DNA from 3 places in the Coprobacillus sp. genome. Region 3 is predicted to be linked to each of the others. Evidence: riboswitches for the same ligand, from Rfam matches in the RefSeq annotation. Region 3 holds a riboswitch; each other region holds the start of a gene.

Region 1 (3,294 bases), on a different contig from region 3:
GACTTTTTAAATTGACTGCAAACATAAATAAAGCATTTGAATAAACAGAATTTTTAAACATTTGATCTTGCAACAACAAGTTATATTCATTCATTTCTGTTGTACTGTTTCTTAAAGTTCCAATTAATCGCTTATTTTGATTAACATAAATCATTGAAACATGGAACCATGTCTCATCATCTCTACTAATATATGGTAATTTAGCATCAAATACTATCTTATCTTTATTATTTATAATCTCATGAAATTTCTCTTTTAATAATTTTTCATGTTCTTTTGAAACAAAATTATAATTATGCAGATTACTTAAGAAACTATTTAAAATAATCTTTGGATAATCATTCCAGGCATCAAGTATTAAACTATCATTATCTATATCATACTCAAAAATACGATCACTTGTCTGCTTTAAAATCATTTCAATTTTTTTATTACTTGTTCTTAATTGATTGTTTGCTTCTTCATTCATTTTATTAATCTTAATAAAATAACGGATTAAGATAAACAACATAACAACAAAAACAAAGATAATCTCTAATATTAATTTTATTGTTTCACCATTCATTTGATCATTTAAATCATCAATAATATCATTAGAAATAACATTGAAAATATACCAGTTATTAATTTTAACAGGCGTATAATAAATCATTCTTTCATCATTTTTATAACGATAGGAAGCAAAACCAGATTTATTTTTCTGAATATTATTTACAATATCATCATAATTACTATCCATAAAATAAACATTATTATTTAAAAAATTAAAATAATTATCACCAAAATATAAAGTATTGTTATTCTTAATTTTAGAAATAATTTGACCATCTGCAGATGTTGCAAAAACATATGCCTCATTATTAAATACATCATTATAAATATAATCTTGTGTTTCATTGTTAACTTCAACAATCCCAGCTAAACCACCAATAATCTCATTATTCTTATAAATAGGTGTATAAACAACAACAACCACACTCTTGTTATCATATAAAGAAGTAAATGGATTTGTAAAACCAGAATGACCTTTAAAAATTTCATCTATATATAAACTATGATCCTCTAAAATGATATCCTTTTTATAATTATGCAATGTTTTATTTTTATCAATATACCAAACACGCTGAAATAATTCCTGGCCTTGAGCAACTGTATCGAGTATATTACCAATTTCATCATCTGAATGATCCACTTTTCCAAGAATTTCAGCTGTACTAACAATGACATTTTGTAAAGATTTGAATTTTAAGTTATAAATATTGGCAGTTTCCTTACCAACATCTTCTAAATGATTTAATATTTTTTGAGTGTTCATATCACTAATTTGCTGAACGAAATGAAAGAACGAGCCAAATAAGATAATAATTAAAGAAAATATAACTACTATTTTAATAAAAGTTTTATTTTTACTCATATTCTCTCCTTTCATGAAATAAAAAAAACAGACAAAACAGCCTGCTTTTGTACATTTGTGCAACTGGCTGCCACGTTAAAGAGGCCCTATAGCTTTGCGTCACTATCTTTCAATAGTTTTGCTTATTTATATAACACCGTTATTATATCATAAACTTTAATATATTCAAGAAAATGAATTCGACAAATAAAGAAAAAGTATGACTAAATCATACTTTTTAAATTAATATGTTCTTACTGGCAATACCAATTGAATAATATCATCCTTTTCGAAATCCATAATAATAAAAGGTTTCATCTCTCCAGTAAATAAAACTTTTACTTTTTCTCCATTAATACTTTTAATAGCATCATTTAAGTATTTTGCACTAAATGATATACTCAAATCGTCACCTTTATAAAAAGCTTTCGATAAATTTTCTTCAACAGATCCAATTTCTTGAGAATAAGAAGAAAGCATAACATTATCCTCACTCATAGATAATTTGATAATGTTTGTCTGTTCATTTGATAATAAAGATGCTCTATCAATGGAATTAAGAAGACTGACACTGTCAACTGACATTGAATAATTATGTTCATGAGGAATTAATCGACTTGTATCAGGATAAGAACCATCAATTAATCTTGTTTGAATTAAAACGGAATCAAAAATAAATAAAACTTTACGATCAGAGACATATAAATCAATAAATTCATCTTTTTCAATAATACGACTAATTTCAATTAAACTTTTCTTAGGAATAATAATATTAAATGAAACATCAGAATCAATTGTTAAAATACGTTTGGCTAAACGATAACTATCAGTAGCAATACATTCTAAAACATGATCTTTGGCTTTAAAATTAACACCAGTTAAAACAGGTCGTGTCTCTTTTTCACTCGTTGCAAATGATGTTTGTTCAATGGCTTCTTTTAGATCTGTAGATTTCATTTGTAAATGAACACCAGACTTATTTAAATCAATTCTTGGATAATCAATATAAGAAGTTCCATTTAAATCAAATTTAGAATTAGCTCCTTTAATTCTTGTTAATGTTCCATCAACAATATAGATATGTACAAATTCAGAATCAATTTTTTTAATAATCTCTAATATATAACGAGAGGATAAAACAACAGAACCAGTTTGAATAATTTCAATATTTTCTTTAATACTTGTTTGTATTGTAATATCACTATCACTACCAGTTAAAATTAATTCATTATCTTTTAAATCAAATTTAATACCTGTTAAGACTGGTAAAGGACTTTTCATTGAGACAGCTCTAGATACTTTTGCTAAAGCATTTAATAATGCTAATCTTTTAATCTTAAAATTCATCATTTTTCTCCTTTTATTTACTATTATTTAAATAATATCATAATAATAATGTTGTGCACAATATGAATAACTTATAAAAGTAATGATTTTATCATTCTTTTTTTAATTTTTATGTGTGAATAAGTTGTGGATAACTGTGCATAACTTTTACACAAGCTTATTTTTTATGTCATCAATAGCTTGTCGATAGTTTAAATCTTTTTCAAGTTTCTTTTGAACTTTATCGCAAGCTTTCATAACTGTTGAATGATCACGACCACCAAACTCATGACCAATTTGTATAAATGATATATCTTTAATTAATTCTCTAACGAGATACATTGAAATATGACGAGCAACTATAATATTAGATGTCCGTGATTTTGAATTAATTTGAGATACAGTTAAATTATAATAATCAGCAACACATTTTTTTATATTTGAAACAGTTAATTCTTTCTTTTGTATTGGTTGGTTTTTATATGTATCACTAAATGCTTCTAAAGCAAAATTAAGATCAATACAATCACGCTTCTCTTCACATATTAATTTATAGAAAAGCAAACGCTTTAAAC
Region 2 (3,294 bases), on a different contig from region 3:
AATTATTTCCATAATTGTAACTATATTTTCACTTTCTGCTTTTCATATCCTCTATTTATTTAGGTTTTATTCTGTCAGCTTTTATATAAACATATATGAAAAGACCTATTTTTAGGTCTTCAAAACAATATATTCAATTGAAAAGGTTAAATAACATTATTTTTGATTCATACCTTTTGTTAGGCATATAACTGTTTCAATTGCTTGTGTTTGTGGAAACATATCAAACGGATAAATATCTTGAGTTTGATATCCAATATCCCAAAACCATTGTAAATCTCTAGCCTGAGTAACTGGATCACATGAAACATAAATAACTTGCTGAGGTTGCAGAATATGAATGGCTTGAACAAATTCTTTTGTACTTCCCGCTCGAGGCGGATCCATAATCACACAATCAATTTGAGTACGTTGATTTGCCATATCTTTCATAAATTCAGTAGCATCCTGATTATAAAAATGAATATTATTAATCTTATTCATTTTTGCATTATTCACAGCATCCTTATAGGCTTCTTGATTCAGTTCCACACCAATCACCTGACTCACTCGACTGGCAATCATCATTCCAATTGTTCCAATTCCACAATAGGTATCTAAAACAGTTTGATTTTCTTTCACCTCTAACAAATCGCTAACCTTTTGATAAAGTCTTGTACACTGTTCATGATTAATCTGATAAAAAGATTGAGCAGATATCTTAAAAGTTAAACCACACAATTCATCAACAATAAAACCTTTTCCATATAGAACTTTTTCTTGTTGAGATAAAACAATACTCGTTTGTCGTTTGTTGACATTTAACACAACTGTTTTAACACTTGGACAAGTTTTCACCAATTCACTGCAAAAATTCTTAGAGCCTTTAAACATTGGCTCAGTAACCACCAAAGCTACTAAAGTTTGATTTGTTTGAACTGCCCTTCTAATTAATACATGTTTTAAAAACCCCTTATGTCTTTGGTGATCATAAATTGAAGTTCTATATTTTTTTAACAAAGATTGTATTTTTAATAAAATATGATGTGTTTCCTGATCATGTAACATACATTGTTGAATTGGAACAATCCGATGCGAACCTTCTTCATACAAACCATATTCATATCTTTGATTAAAAGCAATAATAACTTTATTACGATATTCAAATGGATTTTGCATACCTATAACAGAATGTACTTGAACAGGAAATTTTTGAAATAATTTCTGACAATATTTTTGTTTTTTGATGAGTTGTTGGGAATAATCCATATCTAGATATTGACAACTCCCACATCGTTGACTCATTTGACATTTCATATATTTTCCTTCTCTCTTTGACTAAGATTTTTTCTTATTTTTTAAATAAAAAAGTAAAAGCATTGCTGCTCTTACTTTCGTTTTCATACAAGACGATTGAAAGGGATGAGCGTCTTTGAAATGAATAATAACATATCCATGTATGAAAACAATATGCAAACCAGATATAATTTCATATACCCTTTCCAATACAAATGTTGATTGGCAACTGGCTGTCATTCTCATATGAGATTAGACCCTATAGCTTTGCGTCACTATTTTTCAATAGTTTTGCTATTTACATATCTGGGCACATTGTAACATTTTTCAATAAATTTGTATAGTCTGAATTATAAAGTTTCAATAAATGAAACAAGCAATTGGTAGGTTTTGAGAAAAGATTCTAATTCTAATTTTTCATCTGGAGTATGAATATCGGACATATTTGGCCCCATTGTTACAATATCTAATTCAGGGATTTTCCCTTTCAAAACACCTGTTTCCAATCCTCCATGAGTTGCAACCTCTTTTAATTTGAGACCAGTATATTGCTGATAAAAAGCTTGAAATTGACTCCTTAATTGAGAACTTGGATCGTAATCCCAACCCGGATAATCTCCTGACACCTTAACATAAGCATTATATAAAGAGGCAATTAATTCTAATTGTAAAGACAGCTCTACGCGAATACTCTGTAATGGTGAACGAATAGAATAATCTATAGTCACACAATCATCATGAGTACGAACAACTCCCATATTTAATGACACTGTTGTTAAACCAGCAATAACTTGTGACTTTTCTATCATACCATTAGGTGCTAAATACATAATTGAAATAATAGCCTCACTATCTCGTGAACATATACACACTGGACATTCTTCTTCATGAATAGTGATAGAAACACCTGGATCACTCATTTCTAATTCTTTATAGATATCATTCTGATAGGCTTGAACCAATTCATAAAGTGATTTAAAAGGATTAGAACTTGCAAAAGCCACAGTACATTCTCTTGGAATTGCATTGTTTTTTAATCCACCAGTTATATCGATTAAACGAATGTCCATACCTTCTTTTAAGAAATGGTATAAAACTCTAGCAGCAATTTTATTAGCATTTCCTCTGCCTTTATCAATACACTCTCCAGAATGACCACCTAAGAGCCCTCTAACTTCTAAAACATATACTGGAGAATCATTATCTTCACCCGTTATCTGTTTCGTAATCATCAAATCATTTCCACCAGAAGATGATGTACATGTCTCACCTTCTGTTTCACTATCTAAACCAATCATTCTTTTAGCAGATAATTGAGTTTCATCTACTCCAAATGCACCAAATAATCCTACCTCTTCTTGCACTGTAAAAACACATTCTAGAGGCGGATGCTTTAAAGAATCATCAGTTAAAATTGCTAACATGTAACAAACCCCATAACCATCATCAGCACCTAAAGTTGTTCCATTGGCATGTAAAAATCCATCTTCAATATACAAATCAAGTGGATCATTTTCAAAATCATGCTGGCAGTCATTATTCTTCTCATTGACCATATCTATGTGAGCCTGTAACATGAGTGGAACATGACTTTCATAACCATGACTTGCATCTTTATAAACAATCACATTATTCATTTCATCTCTAAAACAGCGCAAATTATGCTCTCTCGCAACAGATTCTATATAATCAGCAATCCTTTGCTCATTATAAGAACCATGAGGAATCTTTGCGATTTCTTCAAAATAATTAAAAATTGGAATACTTGTATCTAAAACAGCCATTTCTTATCCTCCTTATATTAATGTCCGCAATATCAATTCAGTAATACCAGAATTCATTGACAATTCTACTCTCATAATCTTAGGATGACTGCGATATTCTCTACGAATCATATCACGTAAAACTGTTCCATTATGATAACCATGAATAATTCTGATTATATATGTCCCCCTAGTCGCTTTTTTTAAGGCAGCATTTATAGTTGTTTTTGCTTGAAATTGATTCATACCATGAACA
Region 3 (3,294 bases):
TAAGTTTAACTGTATCAGCAATGACTTCTTGCGAAAGTGAAGCCAGCTTATGACAAATCAAAGGATGTGAGTCATCTTTTTGAAATGGGAAATTGACATCTATACGATCAGTGTGTTGTAAATCATATTGAAGTTCAGCAGAATATTTGATTTTAAAGTCATTGTATCCTTCTAGACCAATTTTTTTGCATAGTCTTACTATTGTTGCTGGAGATGTATAAGTATGTTTAGCAAGTTCTTTAACGGACATACTTAAAACAGCTTCACCATGATTTAAAATATATTTTGCAATCTCTTTTTCAGATTCGGAAAACTCTAATTCAAATTCTAACTGTGTCATTATGCTCATTTTTATCACCAGTATTAGTATATCATGAAACGAAGTTTCATAAAAGTAAGATTTTATGAAATGTTTATGAAATTATTTTGAAACAATTCAATATTTGTTTACCCTTATATCATTTTCAAATATAATAGGGGTGTAAATTAAGGAGGAATAACAATGACAATAAAATTACCTAAAGATTTTTTCTTTGGTGCAGCAATGTCTGGACCACAAACTGAAGGATCATGGAACGTTGGTGGAAGACTTCGTTCATATTGGGATATGTATTCTGATCAGGAAATCAATGCCTTCCATAATAATGTCGGTTCATATGTTGGAAATGATATGTATCATAAATATGAAGAGGATATTAAGTTATTAAAAAGTTTGAATTTTAAATCATTTAGAACATCTATGCAATGGACAAGATTATTAGATCAAGATGGCAATATTAATCCAGAAGGAGCTGCATGGTATCATAAATTAATTGATTGTGCGAATGAAAATGGGATTGATATTTATATGAATATGTATCACTTTGATATGCCAGAGTACTTAATTAAGCGTGGTGGCTGGCAAAATAGGGAAGTAGTAGAAGCATATGCAAACTTTGTCAAAAAGGCAATGGAAGAGTTTGGTATGAAAGTGAAATACTGGTTTACTTTCAATGAACCAATTGTAGAACCAGAACAACAATTCTTACATGGAGCTTGGTACCCATATTTACATGACTTCAAACAATCTATCAATGTTCAATATGGAATTACATTGGCCCATTGTTTAGCAGTGATGAATTTTAGAAAACTTCAAGAAGAAGGAAAATTAATTGAAGGTGCCAAGATTGGTATGATTAATTGTTTTGCACCTCCTTATACAAAAGAAAATCCATCACCAGAAGATTTAGAAGCAGTCCGTATGACTGATGGATTGCATAATCGCTGGTGGTTAGATGTTGTGGCGCATGGACATTTGCCTCAAGATGTATTGGATACTGTTGAAAATGACTGGAAAGTAGAAATTGATAGACGTCCTGGTGATGAAGCGATTTTAGCACAAGGAAAGGTCGACTGGTTAGGGTTTAACTATTATCAGCCAACAAGAGTCCAGGCACCAGATTCAAAATTTGATGAAAATGGTTTACCATGTATTGCAAAACCTTATATCTGGCCAGAAAGAAAAATGAATGTTCATCGTGGCTGGGAAATTTATCCAAAAGGAATTTATGATTTTGGAATGAAAATCAAAACGGAATGTCCTGATTTGCCATTCTTTATTTCTGAAAATGGTATGGGTGTTGAAGGTGAAGAGAAGTTCATGGATGATAGTGGAACAATTCAAGATGATTATCGAATTGAGTTTGTGAGAGATCATTTGGAATGGATTGCTAAATCAATTGAAGATGGAGCCAACTGTTTAGGATACCATTATTGGGGAGCTATTGATAACTGGTCTTGGTGTAATGCTTTTAAGAATCGTTATGGATTTGTTAGAGTCTGTTTAGATGATGGATATAAACGTAAAGAAAAGAAATCTGCTTCATGGATTAGAGAAGTAGCAAGAACAAACGAATTTGAATAAAGGTATTTAAACATAATATTTTAATAATGGATTATTTTATTGACGTTGTTGTATATATGTGCATATAATAAATATGTAAATAGCAAGCCCATTGAAAAATGGAGTACGCAAAACTATAGGGTCTAAGCTTGTTGAAGTAGGATAGCCAGTTGCCAATATGATAATGTTGATATACCTGTAGTCAATTACGCATTCTATTTTTCGTGTGGAAATAGTTTGCGTTTTTATATTATGACAAAGGGAGAGAATGTAATGAAAGAATTAAGAAAGGTGTTTTGTGTTTTTGCAGTATTTGTTTTGATGTTGTCTTTAGGGATAGTGGGACATGCTGAGACTGGTTTCAATCATGCACTGACTTTTTCAATAAGTTATAATGGAAATGATTGGACTCCTTATTCACCAACACCCCTTCAATTTGGCGGATTTGATAAAACATACATCACTTTAGAAAATGATTCACAAGATGTCTATTTAAAAATAGATTCTTTTGTAGAAAATAATCAGCAGCTTGATGCTTCTGATATTCATGTGAGTTTTCAAAATGACTGGGGAGTTTATAGTGTGGAATTGGATTCTAACAAATGTACAAAGATACCTGCTTCTGTATTGAATCAATCTAGAGATTCTTATAGTTATCTTTCAATCCAAAGTGCTGGGTTAAATAATAATGCAAATATTGATTTTGGAGAAAAGAGTGGAAGTTCTTTTGATCGTTCTCTTTTTGCAGGGACATACGTTGATTCAAAAGATAATAGTATCGTTATTGATAAAAATGGAAAAGTGACTATTCAGGATATGACTGTATCAGATAATCATCTTGATTCTTATCATATCATTCATAGTGATGGTTCTGTAAAATATAATCATCAATTGTATGTATATACGTACTCTACATGTTTATTATTTAACTATGATCAAAAAAATTCTATTATTGAGTTTGAACAGATAATGAGTAACAATACTCAGTTGCCATCCTTTTTGTATAAAGGAGCGAAGTTTAAAAAAGAAATTCAAGCAGAAAAGATAACTTTAAATAAAAGTAAACTCTTATTAGAAAATGGAAAGGAATTTCAACTCCTTGCAACTATAAGTCCATCACAAGCCACTTCAAAAATAATGTGGATTACTTCTGATTCATCAATTGCAGAAATTAATGAACAAGGAGTTGTTCAAGGGTTAAAAGAAGGTAATGCTGTCATTACAGCATCTTCAGCTGGTCAATCAGCAACTTGCAATGTAACAGTGGTGAAGCCCATTATCATATCAAGTCTACCAGCAATAGATGAATCACTTGACAGCACACAAGTAACAGTGGATCAAAAATCATTAGAAGTCTTAAAAGAACTATTAAACTCTGTTATTGACTCTAATGTACCAGAAGGTGCAATGAG

The links. Region 3 has a riboswitch for cyclic di-GMP ahead of AC5M21_RS06250 (Ig-like domain-containing protein). Riboswitches for the same ligand answer to the same signal wherever they lie in the genome.
Region 1: another riboswitch for cyclic di-GMP. It lies ahead of AC5M21_RS05480 (sensor domain-containing diguanylate cyclase); the one in region 3 lies ahead of AC5M21_RS06250 (Ig-like domain-containing protein).
Region 2: another riboswitch for cyclic di-GMP. It lies ahead of rlmD (23S rRNA (uracil(1939)-C(5))-methyltransferase RlmD); the one in region 3 lies ahead of AC5M21_RS06250 (Ig-like domain-containing protein).

Annotation. Positions count from the first base shown of each region.
Region 1 is NZ_CFJNYH010000010.1:69,160-72,453, forward strand. Features, by position in the region: gene AC5M21_RS05480 (sensor domain-containing diguanylate cyclase) at 1-1,414, opposite strand, end outside; cyclic di-GMP riboswitch class I at 1,470-1,547, opposite strand; gene dnaN (DNA polymerase III subunit beta) at 1,637-2,740, opposite strand; gene dnaA (chromosomal replication initiator protein DnaA) at 2,888-3,294, opposite strand, start outside.
Region 2 is NZ_CFJNYH010000002.1:21,131-24,424, reverse strand. Features, by position in the region: gene rlmD (23S rRNA (uracil(1939)-C(5))-methyltransferase RlmD) at 157-1,296, opposite strand; cyclic di-GMP riboswitch class I at 1,497-1,581, opposite strand; gene pepD (beta-Ala-His dipeptidase) at 1,626-3,059, opposite strand; gene AC5M21_RS01050 (Smr/MutS family protein) at 3,072-3,294, opposite strand, start outside.
Region 3 is NZ_CFJNYH010000013.1:42,003-45,296, reverse strand. Features, by position in the region: gene AC5M21_RS06260 (MurR/RpiR family transcriptional regulator) at 1-349, opposite strand, end outside; gene AC5M21_RS06255 (glycoside hydrolase family 1 protein) at 503-1,903, shown strand; cyclic di-GMP riboswitch class I at 1,975-2,060, shown strand; gene AC5M21_RS06250 (Ig-like domain-containing protein) at 2,156-3,294, shown strand, end outside.